DNA from 3 places in the Ferriphaselus amnicola genome. Region 3 is predicted to be linked to each of the others. Evidence: predicted binding sites of a transcription regulator. Region 3 holds the regulator's gene; each other region holds the start of a gene.
What was found. The regulator sigma-54, encoded in region 3, starts transcription at its own class of promoters, with help from an activator protein. The targets are predictions, from matches to a motif close to TGGCACNNTTCCTGCT.
Positions count from the first base shown of each region.

Region 1: the regulator sigma-54 is predicted to act here: its motif matches at 6,789-6,804, upstream of nifL (nitrogen fixation negative regulator NifL).
Region 2: the regulator sigma-54 is predicted to act here: its motif matches at 4,067-4,082, upstream of nifH (nitrogenase iron protein).

Region 1 covers NZ_AP018738.1:1,204,873-1,214,665, forward strand. The annotation lists gene OYT1_RS05800 (ArsB/NhaD family transporter) at 1-865, opposite strand, end outside; gene OYT1_RS05805 (CBS domain-containing protein) at 862-1,323, opposite strand; gene OYT1_RS05810 (RnfH family protein) at 1,339-1,617, opposite strand; gene OYT1_RS05815 (electron transport complex subunit E) at 1,626-2,303, opposite strand; gene rsxG (electron transport complex subunit RsxG) at 2,300-2,920, opposite strand; gene OYT1_RS05825 (RnfABCDGE type electron transport complex subunit D) at 2,925-3,974, opposite strand; gene rsxC (electron transport complex subunit RsxC) at 3,971-5,455, opposite strand; gene OYT1_RS05835 (RnfABCDGE type electron transport complex subunit B) at 5,452-5,991, opposite strand; gene rsxA (electron transport complex subunit RsxA) at 6,001-6,582, opposite strand; gene nifL (nitrogen fixation negative regulator NifL) at 6,839-8,413, shown strand; gene nifA (nif-specific transcriptional activator NifA) at 8,406-9,793, shown strand, end outside.
Region 2 covers NZ_AP018738.1:990,608-1,000,400, forward strand. The annotation lists gene OYT1_RS04705 (oxidoreductase) at 1-803, shown strand, start outside; gene OYT1_RS04710 (SDR family oxidoreductase) at 831-1,529, shown strand; gene OYT1_RS04715 (alpha/beta fold hydrolase) at 1,585-2,214, shown strand; gene OYT1_RS04720 (alpha/beta fold hydrolase) at 2,233-2,526, shown strand; gene OYT1_RS04725 (MaoC family dehydratase) at 2,627-3,106, shown strand; gene OYT1_RS04730 (NAD(+)--dinitrogen-reductase ADP-D-ribosyltransferase) at 3,135-3,995, opposite strand; gene nifH (nitrogenase iron protein) at 4,149-5,021, shown strand; gene nifD (nitrogenase molybdenum-iron protein alpha chain) at 5,157-6,632, shown strand; gene nifK (nitrogenase molybdenum-iron protein subunit beta) at 6,715-8,283, shown strand; gene nifT (putative nitrogen fixation protein NifT) at 8,382-8,606, shown strand; gene OYT1_RS04755 (4Fe-4S binding protein) at 8,731-8,931, shown strand; gene OYT1_RS04760 (dinitrogenase iron-molybdenum cofactor biosynthesis protein) at 8,992-9,699, shown strand; gene OYT1_RS04765 (DUF6129 family protein) at 9,692-9,793, shown strand, end outside.
Region 3 covers NZ_AP018738.1:579,674-589,466, forward strand. The annotation lists gene mgtE (magnesium transporter) at 1-782, opposite strand, end outside; gene OYT1_RS02750 (flavin prenyltransferase UbiX) at 855-1,454, opposite strand; gene OYT1_RS02755 (Gx transporter family protein) at 1,451-1,981, opposite strand; gene OYT1_RS02760 (NusG domain II-containing protein) at 2,075-2,443, opposite strand; gene rapZ (RNase adapter RapZ) at 2,448-3,287, opposite strand; gene hprK (HPr(Ser) kinase/phosphatase) at 3,284-4,234, opposite strand; gene OYT1_RS02775 (PTS sugar transporter subunit IIA) at 4,249-4,704, opposite strand; gene hpf (ribosome hibernation-promoting factor, HPF/YfiA family) at 4,752-5,075, opposite strand; gene OYT1_RS02785 (RNA polymerase factor sigma-54) at 5,089-6,495, opposite strand; gene lptB (LPS export ABC transporter ATP-binding protein) at 6,524-7,246, opposite strand; gene lptA (lipopolysaccharide transport periplasmic protein LptA) at 7,243-7,812, opposite strand; gene lptC (LPS export ABC transporter periplasmic protein LptC) at 7,796-8,419, opposite strand; gene OYT1_RS02805 (KdsC family phosphatase) at 8,362-8,880, opposite strand; gene OYT1_RS02810 (KpsF/GutQ family sugar-phosphate isomerase) at 8,880-9,793, opposite strand, start outside.

The sequences.
Region 1 (9,793 bases), 630 kb from region 3:
GTACGCGCTTGGTTTGTGTCTCAGGGTCGCTGCCGAAGTTCTCTAACAATAGCAACGTGGCCGCGCCGAACATGGCGGTCGTGGCAGGCTCGATATGCAACACGCCGTGCAACATGAAACCAGCGATGACCAGTGCGAATACGAGTGAAGCCTGTTTCAACAATTTCCAGTCAGTGATCGCCTCGATCTCGTTGAAACGCATCACACGCGCCCGATCTTCCGGCAAGGCGACCATGTCTTTACGCCAGTACCACCAGATCGGCAGCAAGGTGGCCAAACTGATCAGTGGAATGATGGGGGTCAGATGAAGCAAGAAGTCATTGAACGTCAGTCCAGCGGCGGAACCGATCATGATGTTGGGTGGATCGCCGATCAGGGTCGCCGTACCGCCGATGTTGGACATGAAGATGACGGCGAACAAGAATGGATAAGGCTTGATCTTCAACTCTTCAGTGATGAGCAGCAGCACAGGCGTCACCAGCAGCACCGTGGTCACGTTATCCAGTAGTGCGGAGAACGTCGCCGTCACCAGTGACATCATCACCAGAATCCCGACCGGCCTCGCCTCTACCTTCTTGGCGATCCAGATAGCGACGAATTGGAATACGCCGCTTTTCTTGGTGATCGAGACGATCACCATCATGCCGATCAACAGGCCCAAGGTATTGAAGTCGATGCCGTGTATCGCAGCTTCCTGCGTCAGGATGCCACACAGGATCATCAACCCACCGCCGAGCAACGCAACGATAGCGCGGTTGATCCGTTCACTGATGATGACGGCATACGTGGCAATGAAGATCGCCGTAGCCAGCCACATAGGATTCATGCCGAATAAGGTATGGATGATGTGAGTTTCACTGTTCATGCTGGAACCTTCTTGCAAACACGGGTCAATAGATCGGTGCCGACGACCATCCCCAATAACTGACCGCTTACCTTATCAACCACGGGGATATCGTTCTCACCTCGATACAGCAACAAAACAGTTTCCAGCAGCGGCGTGTCTGGATAGAGCACGCGCACATTTTTTTCTACTACGTCACCGACCGGCATCGCTCCATGCTGCTGCATCCGTTCGCATAACAGTTCTAGCGTATCGGACATGAACGATAGATCGCTCACTCCCCCTTCAATCAGTACCGCTTTAGGCAGCAACAAAGACAACAGCCGATTCATGCTGAAGATACCGATGTAACGTCCTGTCTCATCGACCACCGGTATGGCCGACAGCCGATTCGACAGCAACATCTGTGCGGCAACTGCAACGCTATCGGTAGCGTTGAGATGGGGCGAGCTTGGGCTCAAGAGTTGGTGGATAGTCATGGCATTCCCTGATGTTTATTCGTCGTCTTCACCTGCTACGCGACGTCGCGGCACCGAGGCAGGATCGGCGGTGATGGCTCGGTATATCTCGATTCGGTCACCCGGTTTGAGTCCGTCATCGAGTTCGGCGACTCTACCAAAAATTCCGACCGCGCAGGTCGAGATGTCGATGCCGGAGAACTTGCGCAGGATGCCGGACTGTTCAATGGCCTGCTGCACCGTGGCATCGTCTGCCACTTCGATGCGCAACCACAGTTGCTGCGAGGGTTCGGAATATGCAACGCCTATCTGCATGATCTCTCCTAATTCGCGGTGGCTTCAGCAGCGGCCAGCTCAGCATGTGCGGCACGACGCTGATCCATCACGCGCTTTGCGGCCAGTAGCAGCCCCACGACCATGAACCCGCCGGGAGGCAGGATCATCAACAAAAAACCTTTGTAGTCAGGCAGGATGGTTGTTTCTAGGAAGGCAAATGCAGGCCCTAGTAACAGATGCGCATTGGCAAACAGGGTGCCACTACCCAACACTTCACGCACACCACCGATCACGACCAAGGCCGCAGTGAAACCCAAACCCATCATCAAACCGTCTAACGCAGATTCAGCTACGCCTGACTTGGAGGCAAAGGCTTCGGCACGCCCGAGAATGGCGCAGTTCACCACGATCAAGGCGATGAATAGTCCAAGCACTTTGTACAACTCATGCGCCCAAGCATTCAAACCCATATCCACCAGTGTCACCAAGGTGGCGATCAGCACGATGTACACGGGGATGCGAACTTCTGTACTGACCCAATGCCGTATGGATGAAATGATCATATTCGATAGGATCAGTACGACCATCGTCGCCAGTCCCATACCCAAACCGTTGGTCACGGTGCTGGTCACGGCCAGTGTCGGACATAACGCCAACATCTGGACGAATACGACGTTGTTGTCCCACAGCCCATCGCGCGTGATGCGGGCGTACTTTTCATTCATGGTCGGCCTCCTGTCTCATCCAGTAGCGCATTACGATTCTGCTCAAAGAACACCAGTCCACCTTTGACGGCCTTGACTACTGCGCGCGGCGTGATGGTCGCACCTGCGAACTGGTCGAACACGCCGCCGTCTTTCTTCACCGCCCACTTCTCGGCTGCGGGATCGGTCATCGACTTACCGTCGAAAGCGAATATCCATCGCGTTTTGGCTGGCTCGATCTTATCCCCCAGCCCCGGCGTTTCGCTGTGCTTGAGCACTCGCACCCCCAATATCTTGCCTTCGCGCGATACGCCCATCACACACACGATCGCTCCCGCATAACCATGTCCGATCACGCGATAGACCACGGCATCGACCTTGCCAGCATGTCGGGCGCGATAGGCAGTCACCTCACCTTCCGCCGTCGGCAACACCAGCGTATCTTGGACGATGTCGTTGTCGTATTGTCCGGGCAACACGATGGCCAACGACTGCTTTAGATCGAGCGCTTCGGCGGCTCGAATGTCACCCTCGGTCGCACCTGACGCGAATGCCAATGCCAGCGTGGTCAGCAAGGCCACACCGCCCAGCGACAATCCCTGGTAACTCAACGTACTACGTAACGCATCCCTATCCATTTCGTTACCCCTTGTTCACCGGCAGCGCTACGCCCTTGCTGTCGCGACCATAAATACGTGGTTTGATGTACTGATCGATCAGCGGAGTGGCCGCGTTCATCAGTAACACGGCAAAAGCGACTCCCTCGGGGTAGCCCCCCCAAGTGCGAATGATCCAAGTCAACAGTCCACAACCGAAGCCAAAGAGGGCTTGTCCGAGCACCGTGTTGGGCGAAGTCACGGGGTCGGTGATGATGAAGAATGCCCCCAACATCAGGCCACCAGAAAGCAGATGCACCATAGGGCCAGCGTAGTGGTTGCCATCGATCAGGTTGAACAACAACGCGGGTACGGCTACGCCCAACAACATGGCGACCGGGGCATGCCAGGTGATGATGCGACGTGCGATGAGGAATAAGCCCCCCACCAGCAGCAGTAGCGCTGCCGTCTCCCCCAGACTGCCGACGCGACTTCCCCACAGGGCATCCAGCGGAGCGTAGTAACCGACCAGCGCCTGATCCAATCCGACACCTCGGGAGAACTCAGTCTTCACGTGACCGAGTACCGAAGCGCTGGCCATGCCATCCAGCGGCTGACTCAGGAACGTGATGCGCAGACTATCCAACCATCCCGGTGATAGCTTTGGCACTGTCCACGTGGTCATCTCCAGCGGGAACGAGATGAGCAACATCACGCGCGCTGCCATCGCCGGATTGAACACGTTCTGCCCTAGCCCGCCAAACAGCTGCTTGCCGATGATGACCGCGAACAGGCTGCCCAGTACAGCAATCCACCAAGGTGCATAAGGCGGCAAGGATAAGGCGAGCAGCCACGCAGTCAGGATGCCGGAGCCGTCCATCAATACTGGGCGAACTTTACGTCCCTGCATACGTACGATGAGTGCTTCGCCTAGCATGGCCGCGAGCAGCGATAACGCCCATAACTCGACGGCTGGCCAACCGTACAGCCAGAAGCCGAACAGCGTGGCAGGCAAAAGTGCCAGTAAAACCGTCGCCATCACTTTGGAGATGGATACCGGTGCATGTGCATGCGGGGAGTGAGCGATGGGGTTCATACAGTCTCCTCGGCGGCTTTTGCCGCAGCTTCTTTGGCCGCTCGCTCTTTCGCCTCACGAGCCGCTTTGCGCTTCGCCGCCGCTGCGGCACGTTCGCGCTCGATGCGAGCCATACGTTCGCTGCGACCCTCAGCCAATTTCTTGGTGGCTTCTTGTTTCAGCTTGGCACGCTCCTGTGCAGCGAGGTCGCCCTTGGCGTAATTGAAGTAATGCACTAGCGGAATATGTGCGGGACAGACGTATGAACAGGAGCCGCAAGAGATGCAGTCTTTGAGACCCAGCGTCACTGCACCCGACAAGTCAGCCGCACGGATATGCGCCGCCATCTCCAGCGGTAACAGCCCTACCGGACACGCCCGCACACAGGTCGAGCAACGTATGCACGGCGAAGCTTCCGCCTGACCGATCTCACTGGCCAACAGTGCCAACACGCCGCTCGTACCTTTTACGACAGGCACACTGGTCTGGGTGAACTGCTGCCCCATCATCGGGCCGCCTAATACTAGGCGCGCGGCAGGTTGTGTGTAGCCCTCGGCGAATTCGATCAACTCCTGCACAGGGGTGCCGATCAGCACTTCGACATTACATGCTGCTTTGATCGCGCCGCCGCTGATCGTCACGATCCGCGAAACCAAAGGCTTACCCAAGCGGATCGCCTGTTGTACGGCATAGGCCGTGGCTACGTTGTGTACCAGCACGCCGATATCAGCTGGGCGTCCGCCCGCTGGAACCTCATGCCCCGTGAGCACTTGGATGATCTGTTTTTCCGACCCCATGGGATACATGCTCGGCATCACTGCGATCTTCACTGCACTACCCTGTGCGGCTGCTTGCATCGCGGCGATAGCTTCAGGTTTGTTGTCTTCGATGCCAACCAATACCTCTTGGGCAGCGACTGCGCTGGCGATGAGACGGATACCTTCAACGATCTCCACTGCACGTTCGCGCATGATGCGGTCGTCACACGTCAGATATGGCTCGCACTCGCCACCGTTGATGATGAGCGTTTTAACGCCGCTATTTCGGCTGAGATTGAGTTTAAGTGCCGCAGGGAACGTCGCTCCACCCAAGCCAACGATGCCTGCAGCAGCAACACGCTCAGCGATGTCTTCGGGCGCAAGTGCAAACGGGTCTTCCACGGTTTCGATAGCGATCCACTGGTCTGCGCCATCGCTCTCCAGCGTGATGGTTGGAACTGGTAGCCCCGAGGGATGTGGGGCGGCATGATTACCCAGTGCCAAGATCGTACCCGAAGTCGGCGCATGGACGGAGCATGAGACCGTGCCCTGCGCCGATGCGATGAGTTGACCTTTCAACACCGTATCACCCACGCTTACCAGCGGAATCGCAGGTGCACCTATGTGCTGTTGCAGCGGGATATACAGCTTCTTAGGCAAGGGCAGAGTACGGATGCTGCCCTGCACCGACATATCTTTGCGCCCTTCAGGATGAACGCCACCGCGCAGGCCGAAAATCTTCATGCTGCCCCCCCTGTCAACGGCTTGTGCCAATACCAAGACTGCAAGGTCACCGGTATCGGTTGTAGTTTGATCGACTCAGTAGGACAGACTTCCTCACACTTGCCGCAGGCGGTGCACGCCTCACGGAAGACCACATGGATCTGCTGAGCCGCGCCCATGATCGCATCCGTCGGACACACCTTGAAACAACGCGTACAACCGATGCAAATCTCTTCCTTGACCTCAGCCATCATCGGCACGCTATCTTGAACGCTCGACAGATCAGCATCCACGCCTAACTTTGCCGCCAGCGCCTGTACCACTGCGCGACCACCGGGCGGGCATAAGGTAACGGGCGCGCTACCATCAGCCAAGGCCTGAGCTGCGCCGGAACAACCGGGAAATCCACATTGGCCGCATTGCGCACCGGGCAGTAACTGTTCGATCTCGGCGATCAGCGGATTGCCTTCGACTTTCAGATAACGAGCCGCGAGCCCCAGCAACAAGCCGAGCGCAACCCCCAATGACGTCAGGCTGATAATGGCAGAAAGCAGCATCTCTTCCCCTTAATGGCCCGCCAAACCGGCGAACCCCATGAACGCGAGTGACAGCAACCCAGCCACCACAAAACCTATCGGTGCGCCGCTGAATGTGGGCGGGACTTGTGCCAAGGCCAGCCGCATACGCAAGCCCGTGAACAACAACATCACCAACGTGAAACCGACCGCCGAGCCAAATCCGTACAGCAGACTGTGCATGAACCCATTCTTTTCCTGCACATTGAGTAGCGCGATACCCAACACCGCGCAATTAGTCGTGATGAGTGGCAAATAAATACCTAACACCTGATACAAACCGGGGCTGAACTTACGAATCACCATTTCGGTGAACTGCACGACTGCCGCGATCGTGAGAATAAAGGCAAGGATGCGCAGGTATTGGATACCCAGCGGCATCAGCAGCCAATGTTCCAGCATCCAGGTCACCGCCGTGGTCAGGGTCAACACAAAGGTAGTGGCCATGCCCATCCCCAGCGCACCGTCCATCTTCTTGGATACGCCCATGAATGAGCACAGCCCCAAGAATTTGACCAGCACTACGTTGTTCACCAGTGCGGTTGAAAGTAGTAACAACAGGTATTCGCTCATTTCGATCATCTCCTGTCCCCTTCATCGCAATCACCATGCCAGCTGAAATCATCTCAAGCTGAAACTCACTAAATCAGCTAGTTGGTGCATCAACGCACCAGAGCGGCGCAGAAAAGTATTGTCGTTGTCGGTTGGCGACACACAACGATGTAGCAAATACGACAACTTAGCGATGTACGTGACATTGAGGCAAAACGAAAAAATATAGGCACGGATATTGCTCGACTAGACGTTGACTGCATTAAACGTGACCGCCATGTCCCAAGCACCGACAGACCACCCCTCACCCGCCGCGACGCATGACGCAGGAGGCGAAGTGCCGTCGCACCTATTCCGCCAAGCCGTGGAGCAAGCAGCGCTGGCGATCTCGATCACCGATGCACGCGCCAACATCTTGTATGCCAATGCCGCATTTGCTCGCACCACGGGCTATGGGCAGGATGAGATCGTCGGCCACAACGAATCCATTCTCTCCTACCGCGTTACCCCTCAGTTGGTGTACGAGACACTTTGGGCGCAAATTCAGCGGCAACGGCCGTGGAATGGCCTACTGGTGAACAAGCGCAAAGACGGCAGCCGCTATCTGGCCGATGTCACCATCACGCCGGTGGTGAACGAAGATGGGCTGACTTCGCATTACCTCGGGATGCAGCGCGATGTGACTGAAGTACACCGCCTTGAGCGACAGGTACAGAATCAAAAGACGCTGATCGAATCGGTGGTGGATTCGGCACAAGTCGCCATCGTGCTGTTGGATGATCGCGAGCATGTCGTTCTGGACAATCAGGAATACAAGAAACTGATCGGCGACCTTGGGCAAGAACCCGTCTTGCGCTTGTTGCCTGCCTTACGCACCCAAATGGGGAGTGCGTTCGATCAAGCGTATGCCAAGCATCTCAACATCGCCGCACGCGAGGTATGTATTCCTATTTCGGGACGACCTGATCGTTGGTTCTCCTGTGCGATTTCGTGGTTCGAGGAGCAAGATGTAGGCGCAGATGCGTTTTACGAACCGATGCGGCGCCACTATATGTTGCTTACCGTTCAGGACATCACCGAACTGAAGCAGCAACAAGAGGCTCTGCGTATCAACAGCGTACGCGCGCTGCTTGCTGAGCAAGAGCGCATTCAAGGTTTACGTGAGACCTTAGCGGGAGCGGTCTATCAACTGGAAACGCCGCTGAATATGTTGAGTACGGCCATTCATTTATTGGAGCGCCGCTTTTCGCCCACATCCTCACCTGCAGGAGCGGGCGATATAACCACCAGTACGCTGGACGAGGCTATCAAGAAGAGCCGCGAGGCCTTAGAAACGCTACGTGCCTGCATCCCCGACCATGCCGTTGCGCAGCAGCAGTTGGTCAGCCTCAATGAGATCCTGTCTGATGTACTCAAACTGGCCACGAGCAACTTGCTGGTTGCAGGCATCGTGGTCGATTGGATACCGTGCGCGCAGCCTGCCGTGGTGCTGGGACATTCTGCGCAGTTGGCTAACTTATTCAAACAATTGGTGTTCAATGCCATCGAGGCAGTGAACGAACGGCGCGGCAGTCAACGCGAATTGCGTATCACCTGCACACCATTATCTGACTATGTAGAGATATTGGTGGAAGACAGCGGCTCGGGCATTGCCGAGTCTTTGCGCTACACCGTCTTTCAACCCTTCTTCACCACAAAAGGTGCCTCTAAACAGCATCTTGGATTAGGCTTGGCGATGGCGCAAGAAGTGGTGACTCGTCACGGTGGCACGATCGACATCGATCCCACGGTCCACATAGGTTGCCGGGTGAGAGTGCAACTTCCTCTGGCCAAGGGGGTGAGCCATGTCTAACGCCCGCACAGAAGGATGGTCAGAACTGGAGCTGGATCTGCTCCGCTCTGAACTTGAGACGCTGTATCAAGTCAGTCGGGTTCTGTCGCGCTCGCTCAACTTCAAAGAGACTCTGGACGGCGTGCTGCATGCGCTGCACGAAGGCATGGCCTTTGAGCGCGGCATGGTCAGCTTGATGGATGCCGCCAGTGGCGAGCTACAAGTGTCGCTGGTTTATGGCGTGTCCGACACCGTCACCGAAGAGATCAGTTACCTGCCTGGCGAAGGCATCGTCGGCACCATCCTCAAAACCGGCAACAGTATTGCGGTCAAGTGCATCATGGACGAACCGCGTTTCCTGTCGCGCCTTGGCATCTATAACCCGATGGGTTCCTTCGTCGGTGTGCCGATTCGTATCGGCAAGAAAGTCGCTGGGGTACTCGCCGCTCAACCGTCGCCCAATGTGTCGAAGGTACTGAGCGAATACCAGCGCTTTCTGGAGATGGTCGCTAACCTGATCGGTCAGAGCGTGCGCCTGTCGCACGAAGTCGCACAAGAGAAGCAAGAGATCGTGGAAGAGCGCGATGTGCTCCGCCGCACCGTGCGTGGCCAGTTCGGCTTCGACAACATCATCGGCCACACCCAGCCGATGCGGCGCATCTTCGAGCAAGTGCGGCTAGTGGCGAAGTGGAACACCACCGTGTTGATACGCGGCGAGACCGGCACGGGTAAAGAGTTGATCGCCAACGCCATCCATTACAACTCACCGCGCGCACGCGGCAGTTTCGTCAAACTCAACTGTGCGGCGCTGCCCGAGACCTTGTTGGAAAGCGAATTGTTCGGCCACGAAAAAGGCGCATTCACCGGCGCTGTGGCGCAACGCAAAGGACGTTTCGAGCAGGCCGAAGGCGGCACGGTGTTCCTCGACGAGATCGGCGAGATCTCCGCTTCGTTCCAAGCCAAGCTGTTGCGCGTGTTGCAAGAAGGCGAGCTTGAGCGCGTGGGCGGCACCAAGACCATCAAAGTCGATGTGCGCGTAGTCGCAGCGACCCACCGCGACCTCGAAGCCGAAGTCGAAAAAGGGCGCTTCCGCGAAGACTTGTACTACCGCCTCAATGTGATGCCGCTCTACCTGCCGCCGCTGCGCGAACGCATGGAAGACATCCCCGACATCGCCCGCTTTCTGGTGGAAAAACTGGGGACGCAACAAGGTCGCCCGCTCAGTCTGACCGATACTGCGATGCGCGTACTGCTGCATCACGATTGGCCGGGCAACGTGCGGGAACTGGAGAACTGTCTGGAGCGTGCAGCGGTGATGACTGAGGGCAACACCATCGACCGCGACACCATTCTGGTCACCGGCATCGAAGAAAAGATTTCCGCCAGTCGTGGCGCGATTCA
Region 2 (9,793 bases), 410 kb from region 3:
CAGAATCAAAAGTAATCGTTGTTACCGGAGTGTCATCGGGAATTGGCCGTGTAACAGCCAAAAAATTCGCCGAGCGCGGCTACCAAGTGTTCGGTACGGTGCGCAATATTTCCAAAGCCTCTCCGTTGCCGGGCGTACAACTCGTCGAGATGGATGTGAGCGACAACGACTCCGTCAAACGCGGAATCCAATCTGTTATCGATAAGGCAAAACGCATCGACGTGCTCGTCAACAATGCAGGAGTCGCCATGCTTGGCGCGGCGGAGGAAACATCGATTGACGAAGCCAAGTGGATGTTCGACACCAACGTGTTCGGCATCCTGCGCACCAGCCAAGCAGTGCTTCCGCACATGCGCGCGCAACGCTCCGGCAGAATCATCAATGTAAGTTCGGTGCTGGGTTTCTTGCCCGCCCCCTATATGGGACTGTATTCGTCCGCCAAGCATGCCGTTGAGGGAATGTCGGAGACGCTGGATCACGAAGTACGCCAGTTTGGAGTCCGCGTGTCGCTCGTTGAACCCGGCTTCACGAAGAGCAACCTCGACACCAATTCGCCCCAAGCGGCCAACAAAATCTCCGCATATGACACTGATCGCGACAGCGTTTCGCGCGGAGTTGCCAAGAACGTTGGCAGCGCCCCCGAACCGGATGGGGTTGCAGACACCATCGTCAGCGCAGCGCTCGGCTGCTGGCGTATGCGTCATACCCCGAAGGGACAGGCTTCGCTATTGAGCAAACTGCGCCGCTTCATGCCCGCAGGCCCCGTCGATCAAAGCCTCAGGAAATCTTTCGGCCTCAAGTAAGCATTTAACCAAACAAGGAGAGTAACTATGCAAATCAAAAATGCTGTTGTCCTCGTTACCGGGGCTAACCGTGGCCTGGGTCAGGCCTTTGTCAACGCACTGCTGCAAGCGGGTGCAGCCAAAATCTACGCTGCTGCGCGCGATCCTGGCAGCATCACCCTCAGCGGCGTAACCCCCATCAAGCTGGACATAACCAACGCATCCGACATTGCCGCAGCCGCCGTACGCTGCACAGACCTGACGCTGCTGATTAACAACGCAGGCATTTACCGCAACACCGCATTCCTCGCAGCAGACAGTGCTGATGTCGCACGCGCCGAATTGGAGACCAACTTCTTCGGCCCGCTGATGATGAGCAAGGCTTTTGCCCCAATTTTGAAAGCCAACGGTGGCGGTGCCATCGTCAACGTGCTGTCGGTATTGAGCTGGCTCAACATCCCAGCTGCGGCCACCTACAGCGCATCCAAGTCCGCCGCATGGTCACTCACCAACGGCCTGCGCAATGAGTTAAGTGCGCAGGGCACCCAAGTGGTAGGCGTGCATGTGGGCTTTATGGACACCGACATGGCCAGCGGCGTGGATGTGCCCAAGGCCGCCCCGCTGGATGTGGCGCGTCAAACGCTATCTGCGCTGGAAGCCGGACAAGTCGAAGTGCTGGCGGATGATTTGAGTCGCGGCGTGAAGCAGGGGCTATCGGCTGGCGCATATTTGGGGCAGGCAGGCTAAGGCTTCGCGGCTCTCAAAAATTTAAAACAAACTCATACCCACAATGGAGAATCACATGAACATAAGTAAAAAATCTCACCTAAAAAATATTTTGCTGTCGATGGTTGCCGCGCTAGCAATTAACCAAAGCGCATTGGCAGGAAATATTGATTACACCACGACCCCAAATCATTACCTGTCAGTTGAGGGTAGCAAATATGCTTACCGCACACTGGGCGAATCAAATGGCAAACCGGCACTTGTGCTGTTTCAACATTTCACCGGGACGATGGATGACTGGGACTCTGCGCTGATCAATCGCCTTGCAAACAAACGTCAGCTTTACATTTTTGACAATGCGGGCGTGGGGGCTACGGAAGGCACTGCCCCGGATAACATTCCGGCAATGGCAAAAAATGCAGAGAAATTTATTGATGCTTTAAAGCTGAAGAAAGTCGACATTCTCGGATTTTCCATGGGCGGCAGTATCGGTCAGCAAGTATTGCTTGATCGCCCCGACCTAGTGAGAAAAGCCATTTTGGTTGGCACCGCACCGCAAGGTTACACAAGCGAAGGCGGCAAGGAATTACCGGTAGTGATGGAAGAAGCATTCAAAAAAGCGGGCGAAGCAAAAACACATCCCAAGGTATTTTTATTCTTTACAGAAACAAGTGAAGGACAAGCTGCCGCCACCGAATTCCTGTAAAGAATAAGCAATCACACTGTGGATGCAGAGAAACCAACCTCAGAAGCCACAACCAATGCGCAAGCCACGGCGATTGTCACTTGGGGAAGAATGCCGAGTAATCTGGCAGCACTTGAAAAGGTAAAGCAACCCGTTTTGCTGGTGAATGGTAGCAATGACGTTATGGCACCAACCAGCATGTCGTTCGAGTTATTCAAGCACTTTCAAAATGCACAGTTGAGCCTTTATCCAAACTCCGGTCATGGTGCGTTGTTCCAATACAATGACTTGTTTGTATCTCAGGTAGACACCTTCTTGGATGCTGCGCATTAAGTAGAGGTTCAACTAAGCGCGCGCCCTCGGAATCTTGAAGTGGCGCGCACCAATATCAAGACATCTCGAAACGAGATTCAATATTTCAGAGGAAAGTTCCATGATGGAAGGAAATGACGGTGACCTGCTTTATCTGGACGATATTCAAGTCGGCCAAAAATTCGGCAGCGCCAACTACACCGTGGACGAAGCTCAAATCAAAGCATTTGCCAGTCAGTTCGACCCGCAACCTTTTCACCTTGATGATCACGCTGCCCGGGACACGTTGTTTGGCGGGCTTGCCGCCAGCGGCTGGCATACCGCCGCCATCACCATGCGCTTAATCGTGACCAGCAGCGCGCGCTTTGCAGGCGGTATCATCGGAGCCGGTTGCGAAATCAGTTGGCCCATTCCCACACGCCCCGGGGATGTTCTGAGTGTTGAAAGTGAAGTGTTAAGTGTGTCGGCATCACGCTCTCGTTCCGAGCTCGGCATTGTGACCATTCGCAACAAGACGCACAATCAAGTAGGTGAGGTCGTGCAGGTGATGACAGCCAAGCTAGTGGTTTCTCGAAGGCCTGTTGCGAGCGCCAAGAGTTAATGTAGACGCTCGGATAACTGCGGCGTAATCAATACGCCGCAATACTCACCTCATACAGTCCGCCGATCACCGTGTACTCATCTTCTCCCTGCAACATCCCCGGCAGTAATTTCGTATAACAGAAAACTTTTGATAGAGGCACGCGTGTGGTGAGCAGATGGTCGCCGAATTCATCGGCACGTTCGCGGTTGGCGGTGAATGAGTTAAGACTATTCAAGAGGACCACGCGCCGTTTTTTATCCAGAGTCAGTAAGGTTTCATGCTCATCCATCCGGTTCACGCCCCGATACAGGGTGAGGTGATGCTGGCTGGGATATTGGCGAGCTAGCTCGTACTGGCAATAACTGTAAAGTAGGTCGAGCTGGGATTCTAGGCTGTTGGTTCCATATAGCGCAGCGGCACGCATTTCCAGATAGCCGCGGTAAGCATCCCCAGAAAAGTCGCGTATCACGCCGCCGTGATGGCGTGGCAACAGCCCAAAGCGTGACTCCACCCAGCCCTTTAAGGCAGCACCTTCCCGCCCATCTGCATCAAAACTCCAACCGCGCATCAAACGTAGGTAGTCAGCCTTCTGACGGCTAGTCGTAGTCAGCGCGGAGTAGCCAGCTTGCTCGGGCTGCTCCAACCAGAAGGCCGCATTCATGTGCAAGTTAAATGCGTGGGCGCGCTCTCGTGCATCGGGCAATTTATCTAGCAAGCCAAACAGGCCGTGATGAAACTCCGCAACGCCATCAAGGTACAGCGGGGCGGGGTCATGCTGGAAGCTCAGGCTGCCAAGGATAGTGGCGGGTAGGTTGCAACGATTGATGGGGAGCCGCGAGCTGCGTGGCAGAGTAGGGCAGGGCGTTGTCGCCACTCCTACAAAGGCGGGGGATTTGTTATGTTCCACTGCTGTTAGTGTGGCTTTATGTTGGTGGTTGAATCAATTAAATACAAAGGGTTAGTGTTTTTTTGTGTAGGTGGCACAGTGTTTGCGATGTTAAGAGTGCGAGCGACAGTTTTTTCAATCGCACCTTCATTTTGAAACTCTCAGGAGACTAACATGGCTCTGCGTCAATGCGCAATTTACGGGAAGGGCGGTATCGGTAAATCGACTACCACTCAAAACTTGGTAGCTGCTCTGGCCGAATCTGGCAAGAAAGTAATGATCGTTGGCTGCGATCCGAAAGCTGACTCAACTCGTTTGATTCTGCACTCGAAGGCTCAAAACTCCGTGATGGAACTGGCTGCTGAAGCGGGTTCTGTTGAGGATCTGGAATTGGAAGACGTGTTGTCGGTTGGTTACGGCGGCATCAAGTGCGTTGAATCTGGTGGTCCAGAGCCTGGCGTGGGTTGTGCTGGTCGTGGTGTGATCACTGCGATTAACTTCCTGGAAGAAGAAGGCGCGTATGACGACGAACTCGACTTCGTGTTCTATGACGTGCTGGGCGACGTGGTGTGCGGTGGTTTCGCGATGCCGATTCGCGAAAACAAGGCGCAAGAGATCTACATCGTTTGCTCCGGCGAAATGATGGCGATGTACGCGGCGAACAACATCGCCAAGGGCATCGTGAAGTATGCGAACTCCGGTGGCGTGCGTCTGGCTGGCCTGATCTGTAACAGCCGTAACACTGACCGCGAAGACGAACTGATCATGGCGCTGGCCGAACAACTGGGCACACAGATGATTCACTTCATCCCACGTGCTAACGCTGTGCAACACGCTGAAATTCGTCGTATGACCGTGATTGAATACGATCCAACACACAAGCAAGCTGACGAATATCGTGCTCTGGCTCGCAAGATCGTGGATAACAAGAAGTTCGTTATTCCGACTCCGATCACCATGGACGAGCTGGAAGCCTTGTTGATGGAATTCGGCATCATGGAAGCAGAAGACGAAAGCATCATCGGTAAAGCCGCTGTCGCAGCTTGATAGAGGTGGTCGGGTTGGCCGCAAGGCCGCTCGATAAGTCTGTAAATGACGTTGGGTATGCGGTTAATCCGCGTACCTGACCCACTCAAACCCTGACGGACTCCACATATTGGTGGGTCATTAAAGGAGAATGAAATGACAACACTGACACGCGAAGAAACCGAAGCGCTGATTCAAGAAGTGCTTGAGGTTTATCCAGAGAAAGCAAGAAAAGACCGCGAAAAACACCTCGCCGTCAACGATCAATCTATCGAACAGTCCAAGAAGTGCATCACCTCCAATCGCAAATCGTTGCCGGGTGTGATGACCATTCGCGGTTGCGCATACGCTGGTTCTAAGGGCGTGGTGTGGGGCCCGATCAAGGACATGATCCACATTTCACACGGCCCGGTCGGCTGCGGTCAGTATTCCCGCGCCGGTCGCCGTAACTACTACGTCGGTACCACTGGCGTGAACACATTCGGCACGATGAACTTCACTTCCGACTTCCAGGAAAAGGACATCGTGTTTGGCGGCGACAAGAAGCTCGCCAAACTGATCGGCGAGATCGAACTACTGTTCCCGCTGAACAAGGGTATCTCCGTGCAATCCGAGTGCCCGATCGGTCTAATCGGTGACGATATCGAAGCGGTTTCCAAGAAAGCGGCCAAAGAGATCGACAAGCCTGTCGTTCCAGTGCGCTGCGAAGGTTTCCGTGGTGTGTCGCAATCTCTTGGTCACCACATCGCTAACGACGCGATCCGTGATTGGGTCTTGCCACGTCGCGAAGGCAAGCCATTCGAAGGTACACCGTATGACGTAGCTGTCATCGGCGACTACAACATCGGCGGCGACGCATGGTCTTCTCGTATCTTGTTGGAAGAGATGGGTCTGCGCGTGGTTGCGCAATGGTCCGGCGACGGCACCATCGCTGAGATGGAGAAGACACCTTACGTCAAGGTCAACCTGATCCACTGCTACCGTTCGATGAACTATATCGCGCGCCACATGGAAGAGAAGTACAACATCCCTTGGATGGAATACAACTTCTTCGGCCCCACCAAAGTCGCTGAATCGCTGCGTGCCATCGCTGCACTGTTCGACGACAAGATCAAAGAAGGTGCCGAGCGCGTCATCGCCAAGTATCAACCTTTGATGCAAGCCGTGATCGACAAGTACAAGCCACGTTTGCAAGGCAAGCGCGTCATGTTGTACGTGGGTGGTCTGCGTCCGCGTCACGTCATCGGTGCTTACGAAGACTTGGGTATGGAAGTGGTCGGTACCGGTTACGAGTTCGGTCACAACGACGACTACGACCGCACCATCAAAGACATGGGCAATGCAACCTTGCTGTATGACGATGTCACCGGCTTCGAATTCGAAGAGTTCGTGAAGAAGGTCAAGCCCGACCTGGTCGGCTCCGGCATCAAGGAAAAGTTCATCTTCCAAAAGATGGGCGTTCCTTTCCGCCAGATGCACAGCTGGGATTATTCCGGCCCGTACCACGGTTATGACGGCTTTGCCATCTTCGCCCGCGATATGGACATGACTTTGAACAATCCGTGCTGGAGCAAGATCACCGCACCGTGGTTGAAAAAAGCTGAGCCGGAAGCGTTGAAAGAAGCAGCGTAAGCAACATGGGGGCGACCTCGTGTCGCCCATCATCAAACTATGCCGGCATCTGCATATGAGCAGTGCGGCTAAGGAGATAGATATGCAACAAGTTGACGACATCAAGCCTTGTTATCCATTGTTCCGTCAGGACGAATACAAGGAATCCATAGGTAACAAACAAGACCAGTTCGAAGAGCGCCATGAATCTGCCAAGGTTCAGGACACCTTCGAGTGGACGACCACGATGGAATATCGTGAGTTGAACTTCAAGCGTGAAGCGTTGACCGTGAATCCGGCCAAGGCCTGCCAACCTCTGGGCGCGGTACTGTGCGCGCTGGGCTTTGAAAAGACTATGCCGTATGTGCACGGTTCGCAGGGCTGTGTGGCTTACTTCCGTACCTACTTCAACCGTCACTTCCGCGAGCCTATCTCGTGCGTTTCCGACTCGATGACTGAAGACGCAGCTGTGTTCGGTGGTCAGAAGAACATGATCGATGGTCTGGAAAATGCCAAGGCGATCTACAAGCCAGAAATGATCGCGGTCTCCACCACCTGTATGGCCGAAGTGATCGGTGATGACTTGAACGCCTTCATCCGTAACACCAAGAAGGCGGGCAACATCCCTGAAGATTTTCCAACTCCGTTTGCTCACACACCATCGTTCGTGGGTTCGCATGTTACGGGTTGGGACAATATGTTCGAGGGAGTGATGCGTTACTTCACGCTGAACACCATGGAAGACAAGGTGCCCGGCAAGAACGGCAAGATCAACATCGTTCCCGGTTTCGAGACTTACTTGGGTAACTACCGCGTCATCCATCGCATGCTGGACGAGATGGGCGTTGCACACACCATGCTGAGCGACCCGACCGAAGTGCTGGATACTCCAGCGGACGGCCAGTTCCGTATGTATGCAGGCGGCACGACGCAAGACGAAGTGAAGGATGCAGCTAACGCTACCACCACCTTCTTGCTGCAACCGATGCAACTGGAGAAGACCAAGAAGTACGTTGACCTCACTTGGAAGCACGAAGTACCGAAGCTGAACATTCCGATGGGTCTGGAGTGGACCGACGAATGGCTGATGAAAGTTTCTGAAGTCACTGGCAAGCCTATTCCAGCCTCGCTGGTCAAGGAACGCGGCCGTTTCGTGGACATGATGACCGACAGCCACACTTGGCTGCACGGCAAGAAGATCAGCCTGTACGGTGATCCTGACTTCACGCTGGGCATGACCAAGTTCCTGACTGAACTGGGTATCGAACCGCTGCACGTGCTGTGCAACAACGGCAGCAAGAAGTGGACGAAGGCCATGCAGAAAATGCTGGACGAGACCCCTTACGGCAAGAACACCCAGTTGTTCGCAGGCGCTGACTTGTGGCACTTCCGTTCGCTGGTGCTGACCGAGAAGCCTGACTTCATGATCGGCAACAGCTACGGCAAGTTCATCCAACGCGATACCTTGCATAAAGGTAAAGAGTTTGAAGTGCCACTGATCCGTATCGGCTTCCCGATCTTCGACCGTCACCACCTGCATCGCGCCACCACCTTGGGCTATGAAGGTGCCATGCAAATGCTCACCACACTGACTAACGCAGTGCTGGAGCGTCTGGATGATGAGACTCGCGGCATGGGAACCACCGACTACAACCACGACCTAGTACGTTAAGGCAGGACTGAGTAGCGAGAACTGAGCGCTGAGTGGGTATGGCAGTTTTACTCAGCACTCAGAACTTATCGCTCAGTACTGAAACTCAAGGAGTTGCAATGGCAAACATCATGATCCAGCGCGGCAGCAAGACAGAGTATGTGTTCTATCTGCCTAAGCGCGACCTCGAGGACGACATTGTTTCGATGGAGTTCAACACCCCAGAGAAGTGGGGTGGCGAGATCAAGCTGAACAACGGCGGTTGCTATTACATCGAGCCGCAGCCTGCGCCAGCTAGATTGCCGATCTCCTTGCGTGCTAAGCGTCTGGATGCGGCGGAATGAAAATGAAACAGTCAAGTTGGAAGGTGGAAGAGGCAAGGGTGACTGCGGTTATGGGTTTCCTCTTGAGTACCTCAGGTGCGCTCCTTGTACCTTGCACCTTTCCCTGACCTAAAGGAGAACTATCATGGCAATGAAAATCCTCACCGACTTGTGCACTTCTTGTGGTGACTGCGAACCGGAGTGCCCAACCGCCTCCATCAGCACCAAGAAAGGCATGTACTTCATCAGCGCGAATGATTGCACTGAATGTGAAGGCGAGTATTCCAAGCCGCAATGTGTGAAGGTCTGCCCGATCAAGGGCTGCATCGTTCAACTGGCTGCATAGCAACTCTGATCGCCTTTCGTGACCGAAAGGCGATCACCCAACAATAGATGAGGAATCCGTATGACTAACGGCATCATCACCAAAACTGCCGCTCTGCGCATCGCGCTGGCCGCTCGTACCTTATCCGAGGTGAACATGGGCGGGTTAGTGGCCAAGCTGGGCGACCATCTGGGCTTGCCCATCACCGAAGACAAACTTGCCAAAGTCACTGTAGCTGATATCAAGCTCATTCTATCTGGCGAAGAGACGGTCGATCCTGATGTCGATGGTGCAACGATCAAGCTGGCGGTGCGCCACCTGTGGGGGCAGAGCAATGAGGCAGATAACTTGCCCGAGTTGGACAGCTACACGGAAGGCGACCTTCCCGGTAGTCTGCGCGTTGCTGTCGCTTCCAACACCGAAGAGAATCTCGATGGTCACTTTGGCTCCTGCCCACGTTTTCTGATCTATCAAGTAGCGCGTGAAGAAGTTCGCTTGATCGAGATTAGACCGACCGTCCTCGCTGACGAAGCCGAAGACAAAAATGTCGCTCGTGCAGAGCTCATCAACGACTGCCAGATCGTCTATGTGCAATCCATCGGTGGCCCAGCAGCAGCTAAAGCAGTGCGTGCCAATGTTCATCCAGTGAAAGTGCCCGAAGGCGGCAAGGTGCGCTACACCTTACAACGCCTACAGCGGGTACTGGATGCACCACCGCCTTGGCTGGCCAAGATCCTTGGCGTGGAAGCGAAGTCGCTGAGACAATTTGCCGAGTCAGAAGATGAGTAGCCCGATGATCGTTCCTGAGACACTGGACAGTATCGCGAAGATCGCATCTTCATTTTCGGCGATGAATGACGAGGCGATGGCTCAACTGAAAAGT
Region 3 (9,793 bases):
TAACGCTCGAAGGCCTGTGCAGCTTGTTCGGCCTGATCGTCAGGGTGCAGCGTAACTGTCTCATGCTTGACTAGGGTTGCGACATCCAACTCCGGCTCGTTCACCAGCAAGAGGTTGAGTGGCAGCACGCCTTTGAAGCGATCTTCGCGGTCAACGACGAATAATTGGTCGGTGTGGTCGGGCAATTCGTCGAAGCGGCGCAGGTAGCGCGACACCACTTCGAGGGTCACGTCCTCGCGGATGGTGACCATGTCGAAATCCATCAACGCACCTACGCAGTCCTCGGGATACGACATGGCTGCGCGCAGTTGTTCGCGCTCTTCCACTGGCAATGACTTGAATACGTCACGCATCACCGCTTGCGGTAGGTCGGGCGCTAAGTCGGCGATCTCATCGGTATCGAGTTGCTCGGTCGCTTCAAACAGCTCCTCGCGGCTCATGGTCGCAATCAGCGATTCGCGCACCGCATCTGAGACTTCGATCAGGATTTCGCCGTCGCGGTTGGCTTTGACTAGATCCCAGACGATCAAACGTTGCTCAATTGGCAGCGCTTCAAGGATGTAGGCGATGTCGGCGGGGTGTAGCGTCTCCAGCTTATCGCTGAGTTCGGCCAAATGGCGTTTGTGCAGGATGGTTTCGACCAACTCATGGCGCTCTTCGCGCGGCATTTCTTGTTTGTGAACCAACGTTGCCACCAGTTCGTGACGATGCAACAGCGCCTCGACCTGTTTCAGGTGATGCTGTACATCCTCAGTGTAGTGGTGTTCGTGGTTCTCGGTCATTGCGCGCCCGCTCCAAAGTGGCGGCTATTCTAATGAAAATGCACTTAGGCCGTGCGAAAAATGCACTCGATGCTACTTACCCCAAGGGGTGACTAGATTCTGTGCGACACCTAAATGGTCGAGGATGCGTGCGACGACGAAATCGACGATGTCCTGCACCGATTGCGGATGGTGATAAAAGCCGGGATTGGGCGGCAGGATGACGGCGCCAGCGTGCGTCAATTTGAGCATGTTCTCTAGGTGAATGGCAGAGAACGGGGTTTCGCGGGGTACCAGAATCAGCGTGCGTCTTTCCTTGAGCATCACGTCAGCGGCGCGGGCGATGAGGTCGTCGGACATTCCAGTCGCTACGGCGGCGAGCATCCCCATGGTGCATGGGCAGATCACCATCGCATCTCCCGGGTTCGAGCCGGAAGCCATCGGTGCGAACCAGTCGTCACGCCCATACACCGCCAACTCTCCAGTGAATGTACCCAGCCGCTCCAGCAGCAATAGCTGGGCTTCCTGCGGGCGCGAGGGGAGCGTGAAGCCCATCTCCTGAGTGGCAACGATCTGTGCGGCTTGTGTATAGACCAGCTGGACGCGATGACCGCTGTGCAGCAAGCACTCAAGCAAGCGAAAAGCATAAGGCAGGCCAGATGCACCAGTGAGGGCTAGGGTGATGGTTTTCATGTCGGATGTGTCGCGGGGGCGGAGTCCGGAGACAGGAAGCGGGTGGCGATTATACCGTTCACCGTGCCGAACAACAGTGCCGCCGCCGCAAAGATGGGTAACAGCCAAGCCAGCCCAGCGTGTGGGATCAGCCAGACATAGACCACGACCATTTGGCCGCTAATGTGCGCGAATGCGGCGAGGATGCTTTGACTGACTGGGCCGAAGACACGGTGTGGCAGATGACGACTCGCAGCCAGTACAAGCAAGCTGCATACTGCGCCGGATAGGCTGAGAAAGAAGCCCGGTGCGAGGAAGTTGCCGAACAACAAGCTGCCAGCAATGACGCGCAACAGCGAGACCCATGCCGCCGCGCGCCAACCATACCGAGTCAGCACGATCAAGGTGACGATGTTCGCCAGCCCTGGTTTAACTCCCGGCAACGGCGATGGAATCGCCGCTTCCAGCACCGATAGTCCAAATGCTGCCGCTGCCATGCGCGCCAGATGGTGATCTTCGGTCGAAGTCTCTAGTTTTATCGTACTCATGTTTACGAGTGCTGAGTATCGAGGGCTGAGTGCTGAGCAAATCCGGTGGCTGGGAGTTTACTCAGCACTCGGTACTTAGCACGTACAACTGACTTAATAGTTGAGGCTGTCATAGTTTTTACTTCGTCCAGCCATTTCTACACTGATTTCGTTCGGCAGGCAGATAGCGATCTCACCCGCCTGCTTGAGCCAGCCTTGGCGCACGCAATATTGGCGCGGGCTGGGATCGGATTCGATGCGGGCTTGGCGGTTGTGGATGGTGATGATGCTGACACCCAGCGGGCCGGGGACGTGCAGTTTGGTGTCAGGGGAAAGCGGTAGTTCGCGGAATATCTTTCCGCCACTGCGCACGATGGCGCGATCTGCTGCTCCGCCATTCCAGCACACCAGCACTAGCCATGCCGTGAATAGCGCACCTGCCAGCATCGTCAGCCAATCGCCGAGGCGGATGGCGTTCAGCACGGCCTCAGCCCAACTCGCGGTGGCGCACCAGCACCTGTTGCTGCGGGGCGAAGTGGTGAGCCAACCGCTCGGTCAGATAGACCGAACGATGCTGCCCGCCGGTGCAGCCGACGGCGACCGTCAGGTAGCTGCGATTGTCGGCGACGTACGCGGGCAACCAGCGTTCAACGAAGCTGCGGATGTCGTCGTACATCTGTTGTACGGCAGGTAGCGGTTCGAGGAATTGGATGACCGGAGCATCGCGTCCGGTCAGCGGGCGCAGGAACGGGTTGTAATGCGGGTTGGGCAAGCAACGTACATCAAACACCATATCGGCATCGAGCGGGATGCCATGCTTGAAGCCAAAAGACTGGAATAGCAGCGTGAGTCGGGCGCGGTCGAGCTGAATGAACGATTTGACCCAAGCACGCAGGGCGTTCGGATTGAGGTCGCTGGTGTCAATGCGATGGCCGATGCTGCCGATGTCCGCCAGCAGGTCGCGTTCCTGCTGTACGCATTCCGGGAGCGTCAGCGTATCGTTGCTTAAAGGATGGCGCCGCCGAGTCTCCGAGTAGCGTTTGACGAGTTCGTCGTTGTTGGCGTCTAGGAACAACAGTCGGACGTCGATGCCTTGCTCGCGAAACTGTTCGATCAGTGCGGGCAGTTCGCGCACGCTGCCTCCGCTGCGCACATCGACCGCTACGGCGATCTGCCGATTTCCGGCCTGCTGCAGATTGGCGATCAATGTGGGTAGCAATTCGGCGGGCAGATTGTCCACGCAGTAGAACCCGTTATCTTCCAATAGTTTGATGGCGATGCTCTTGCCGGAGCCAGACAGGCCGCTGATGAGGAATAACTGGGTCATCGGTCTTCCAGATCGCGTTCCATTTCGGCTTGATGGCGATCGAAGAATTCCTTCATGGTGTCGATACCACGCTCTTGCAGCACGTAGTTGCGTGCGGCCGCTTCGACCAGTACAGCCAAGTTGCGTCCGGCCGTCACCGGAATGCTGACGGTGTTGATCTGTATGCCAAGAATCTCTTGGTGGCTGGCATTGAGAGGCAGCCGCTCCAGCTTGGACAGGTCTCCACCGGGCGGGCGGTGGAGGTGGACGATGAGCTTGAGTGATTTGCGTAGGCGCACGGCAGTTTCACCGAACATGGTGCGGATGTTCAGCATGCCTAGACCGCGCACTTCAAGAAAATCGCGTAGCAGATCAGGGCATTTTCCTTCGAGTGTGTCCGGCGAGGTGCGATAGAACTCAGTGATGTCGTCGGCAACTAGGCTGCTGCCGCGCGTGATGAGTTCCAAGCCGAGTTCACTTTTGCCCACGCCACTGTCGCCGGTGATGAGTACGCCGATGCCCATCACGTCGAGGAATACGCCGTGGCGCGTGGTCGATTCAGCCAATGCGGCAACGATGTAGTGGCGCACCAGCCACATCAGGTGGACGCTGTTCTTGGGCGAATGGAACAGCGGCGTGTGCGTCTGGTCGGCGTAGGCGACCAGCGCTTGCGGAATCTCGTCCGTGCCGGCGATGATCAGGCACAGTGTGCTGCCATGATCGAGTAGTTGCAGCGAGGCTTGCATCGCCTCGGCATCTAAGCTGTGTAGATAGTCCAGTTCGATGCTACTGAATACTTGCACCCAGTTCGGGTGGATCAGATTCATGTGGCCGATCAAGCCTTTGTTCGACGCATTGACGAGCTCGCTGTCGAGGATCTTGTCGGCGCCACCTTCTCCAGCGACCCATACCAAACCTAGTCGCTCTTGCTTGTCTTCGAACAGCCGCCGAATATCTACCTGAGCCATATCAAAGCCTCCGCCTAGGCTTGCCAGTTGGCGAACAGTTGGTAAAGAACGGCTGGGTCATCGCTGGCGAGCAGTTGATCTCGGAAGGATTTTTCGCAGAACATCTGTGCTAGTTCGCCTAACAGCTGTAGGTGCAGATCGGTCGCCCGTTCCGGTACCAGCAGGACAAAGATCAGGCTCACCGGCAGCCCATCCGGTGAATCGAAGGGGATCGGGGTGGTGGTTCGGATGAAACAGGCGATTGGATCGCGCAGTCCCTTGACGCGGCCATGTGGAATGGCAACGCCTTGCCCCAGCCCGGTCGAGCCGAGTTTCTCGCGCGCGAACAGACTGTCGAATACCTGACTGCGCCCGATGTTGCGAGTGTTCTCAAATAAGATGCCGACTCGTTCGAACACACGCTTCTTGCTGGTGGATTCGGCATCCACCATGACATTTTCGGGCGGCAGGAGGTTACTAATTAAACCCATGGTTTGTTCCCATGAAAAAGGGCGGCCATTAGACCGCCCACTAAAGGTTATTCTGCTTCAACGATCTTGCCGGAGTCGTCATGACGACGCGCGGTGTTCTTTTCCTTGTGCTTCAACACTTGGCGATCCAACTTCTCGATCAGCTCGTCGATGGCGACGTACAGGTTGGCATCTTGGCATTCCACGAAGATTGTTTTGCCGCTGATATGGACGGTGGCTTCTGCCTTTTGTTCGAGCTTGTCCACCGATAGGATTACGGTGACATCCAGCACGTTGTCGAAGTGTTTCTTGATCTTGCCCAGTTTGCTGACCACATGCTCACGAATGGCGGGAGTGATGTCTAGATGATGTCCGCTGAGGTTGAGGTTCATGGTTGCTCCTTTGTTAGAGTGATTTACGAAGATTGACCGGGAGGATATTTAGCGATTCCCGGTATTTTGCCACAGTGCGCCGAGCGACTTGTATGCCCTGCGACACGAGGATTTCTGCCAAACGGCTGTCGCTCAGCGGATGATGAGCATCTTCCTGAGAGACCAGTTGCTTGATTAAGGCGCGGATGGCGGTGGAGGAACATGCCCCGCCGCTGTCGGTGGAGACGCCGCTGCCGAAAAAATATTTGAGTTCAAAGATACCACGTGGAGTTAGCATGAACTTCTGTGTGGTGACTCGTGAAATGGTCGATTCGTGTAATTCAAGCTGTTCAGCGATCTCGCGCAGCACGAGCGGGCGCATGGCGACTTCGCCATGCTCAAGGAACATACGCTGCCGCTCCACGATGGCTTGCGATACGCGCAAGATGGTGTCGAAGCGCTGTTGCAGATTCTTGATGTACCAACGTGCTTCCTGTAACTGCCCAGTCATCTGTTGCGAACTTTGCTCATCACGGCGCTGCATGATGTTGGCGTAAAGTTGGTTCACGCGTAAACGTGGCATAGCTTCTGGGTTGAGGCGGGCCGCCCAGCGACCACGCTGGCGCTCGACGATGACGTCGGGCACGACGTAATCGCTGACCCGTTGCTCGTAACGCGCGGCTGGGCGCGGATTGAGTTGCAGAATGAGGGCTTGAGCCGCACGCAGACCATCTTCGTCACAGTGTAGCAGCCGTTTGAGGCGGGTGTAGTCGTGAGCAGCCAGGAGATCGAGATGCTTGTCCGTGAGTTGTATCGCTAGTTGCCGACTCGGGGTGGTGGCTGGCAGGGCGCGCAGCTGCAAGGACAAACACTCAGATAAATCGCGTGCCGCGATGCCAGGCTCATCTAGATGTTGCAACTGGACGAGTGCAGTTTCTAGATCATCTAGCGTGACATCTAACTCTTCCGGTAGCATCTCGAAGATGTCTTCCAATGACTGTGCCAGAAAGCCGCCATCATCTAGCGCGTCAATTAGCAGTGCAATCAGTTGGCGGTCATGGTGGTCGAGTTGGCTGAGGCTGAGTTGGGTCAGGAGATGCTCGCGCAGACTTGGGGAGCTGGCGGCTGTCTCGGGATAGTGGTCATCTTCGTCATCAGAGCTGGCTGAGCTAGGGCTATAAGACAGCTCGCTCCAGTCTTCCTCGGCCTTGGATGATTCTCTTTCAGGCTGCTCGGGGCTGGTGGAGGTGGTGCTTGCCGTACTCGTGGCAAACGAGGTGATCTCGTCTTCCTCGCGCTCCAAGAACGGATTCTCATCCAGCAGTCGCGCAGTTTCCTGATTGATCTCCAAGGTAGAGAGTTGCAGTAAGCGGATAGATTGCTGCAACTGCGGTGTGAGCGTCAGTTGCTGGGATTGCCTGAGTTGTAGTGATGCTTTCATGCCAACGATTATTAGGTGGGCGTCACTTTTATAGTTTGAAGTGCTCGCCGAGATACACTTTCCTCACGGCTTCATTATAGATGATTTCCTCGGGCTTGCCTTCCGCCATCACTGCGCCAGCGTTGATGATGTAGGCGCGGTCGCAGATGCCCAAGGTTTCCCGCACGTTATGGTCGGTAATCAGCACACCGATGCCGCGTTCTTTGAGAAAACGGATGATCTTCTGGATATCTAGCACGGCGATGGGGTCAACGCCGGCAAAGGGTTCATCCAGCAGAATAAAACGCGGATCGGTGGCCAGCGCGCGTGCGATCTCGCAGCGCCGTCGTTCGCCTCCAGAGAGACTCATGGCGGGATTGTCGCGTATGTGGCTGATATGTAACTCGTCTAGCAAGGTTTCTAGCGTCGATTCCTGTTGGGCGAGAGGGAGTCCGCGCAACTCCAGTACGGCGCGAATGTTTTCGGCCACCGTCAAGCGACGGAAAATCGAGGCCTCTTGTGGCAGATAGCCTAGTCCTAATTGGGCACGGCGATGAATGGGCGCATGAGTGATCTTGTGCTGGTCGATGTAGATGTCTCCGCCATCTGCTGCAACCAAGCCTACGATCATATAGAAGCTGGTGGTTTTTCCTGCACCGTTAGGGCCGAGCAGGCCGACCACTTCGCCGCTGTGCACGGATAGAGATACGTCTTGCACCACAGTGCGGGCGCGGTACTGCTTCCTCAGCGAGGTGGTGCGCAATTCACTCATGGCTTACCTAAACTGGTCGAAGGCCGGATGGACACTGGATCCGTGGGGGCTGGGATGCTCTCGTTCCTAGGCTGAATGACTGCGCGAACTCGGCCTCGCTGGCCGGAATTCGGAGTTCGCGAGCTGTCCACATGGAATATCTCGGTCTTGGAGTCATAGGTGATGTGATCGCCATGAACTTCGTCGTTACTGCGCTTCATGCTGGCTTCGCCGAAGAGTTCTAGGAATTCATTCTGCGTGTCGTACTCGATGCGCTGTCCGTTACCTTCGATGATTTCATCCACGCCTTCGCGCTTCTGTCTGAACTGAGCGGGTTTGCCTGTGACGGTGCCATGCTTGTCACCAGCGGCGGTTTCTGTGACTACGATCTTGTCGCCCGTGATCATTAGCGTGCCTTGGATGAGTCTGACGTTGCCTTCAAAGATGCTGATCTGCTTCGCATCGTCAATGTTGACGGTGTTGGCATCCAAATACATCGGTTGGTTGCGATCAGCACGCTCCGCCCAAGCCGACGATGCGCCAAGTAGTAGGAGGCAGAGCAAGAGAGCATCAATTCGCAGCAACATGTTCGCTTCTTACGTGTGACAGCAGCTTGATGGTCTGCGTCTTGTTATCTAAGGTCATGCCGATGGCACTCACGAGATTGTGAGCATCGCGCATGGTGACGGGGCGGTCGGTCTCCGCGTAGTCTTCGCTCGGCAGAGCTCGCAGATACGTGGTGGTGAAGACGCGCTCACTGGCGGCTGTGCTAGCAGCGCGCACGATGCGCACATCGCCACGCAAGATGGTTTCGTCGCGATGGAAAGTCGTGCCAGTTTGAGCGGTGGTGTGTAGTGTCGGGCGATTAGGTGTAAGGGCGATGATCTCGGGCTGCTCTAGATGCAGCGAGTCATCATCGGGGTAATGTCTCATCTCGTGGGCGTTGATGCGATGATGAGGCTTGCCTTGTTCGTCCAGTGCGGTGGCTCGGAAGTTATTGACGATGAAATCGGGATCGTGCCGCTTGCTGCTGTCGGCTTGGGCGAGCAGTGGCCCCACTTGCTGGTCCAGCCAGTAGGTGCCAGCCAATACCAGAAGCAGAGGCAGTAGCGGCAACCAGTTGCGCAGTTTTTCGATCATGCGAGGTAGGGGGCGAGTTGTGCGTCCAGCGTGCCTTGCGCTGACATTAGCCATTCGCAGACTTCGCGTACTGCGCCGTGCCCTGCTTGGCGTTGCGTGACGTATTGAGCGTGACTCTGCACGATCTGGGGCGCGGCGGGAACGCTGATCGCTAATCCGACGTGGCGCATGGCGGGTAGATCGACCACGTCATCGCCCATGAACGCGGCATGCTCAGGCGCAATATTCAATTCGGCCAGCAGTGTTTTAATGGCGGCGCGTTTGTCATGTACGCCTTGATAGACGTTGGTGATGCCGAGATTTTTGGCGCGCAGTTCGACGCAATGCGAGGTGCGCCCGGTGATGATGGCCAGCTCGACGCCGGAAGTTTTTAGCATTTTCAAGCCGTGGCCATCGAGCGAGTTGAAGCGCTTGAACTCCTCACCGGAGTCCGATAGATAGAGGCCGCCGTCAGTCATGATGCCGTCAATGTCAAAGGCGATGAGACGGATCTGTTTGGCGATTGCTATGGACATCAGATGACTTTCGCTTTCAGTAGATCGTGCATGTTGAGTGCACCAACCAGTACATTGTCTGTGTTCACTACGAGCATCTGGCTGATGTTGTGGCGCTCCATCAGTTCCACTGCGGCGACCGCTAAGTCGTCTGGGTGAATGCTGCGCGGATTGTGCGACATCACGCTGGCGATGGGTGTGGCCTTGAAGTCGAATTGCTTTTCCAGAGTGCGGCGCAGATCACCGTCGGTGTAGATGCCGAGGACGTGTTGTTGTCCATCTACGATGGCGGTCATGCCTAAGCCTTTACGTGACATCTCCAATACAGCATCGGCTAATGTGGCGGCTTCGCCAACCGCAGGAATTTGTGCGTCCGTGTGCATGATGTCGCGGACGTGGGTGAGCAAGCGCCGCCCCAAGCTGCCGCCGGGGTGAGATCGGGCGAAGTCTTCTTTACCGAAGCCCTTGGCATCGAGTAGCACGACCGCCAGCGCGTCGCCCAAAGCCAATGCGGCCGTGGTACTCGCCGTTGGTGCAAGACCCATCGGGCAGGCTTCTTTGGTGATGGCGCCATCTAGATGTACATCGGCGGCTAACGCTAGGCTGGATCGTGGATTGCCGGTCAAGCTGATGAGCTTGGCACCTTGTCGTTTGATAACCGGAATGATGGTTTGCAGCTCGGAACTTTCGCCTGAGTAGGATAGTGCGATGAAAACATCCTGCGAGGTGATCATGCCTAGATCGCCATGGCTGGCCTCGCCCGGATGCACAAAGTAAGCTGGTGTACCCGTGCTGGAGAGTGTCGCTGCGATCTTGCGCGCGATATGGCCGCTCTTGCCCATGCCGCTGACGATGACGCGCCCATGGCAGCCGAGAATGGTGTTTACCGCACTGACGAAATTCTCATCTAGGCGCTCGGAGAGTGCTTGCACTG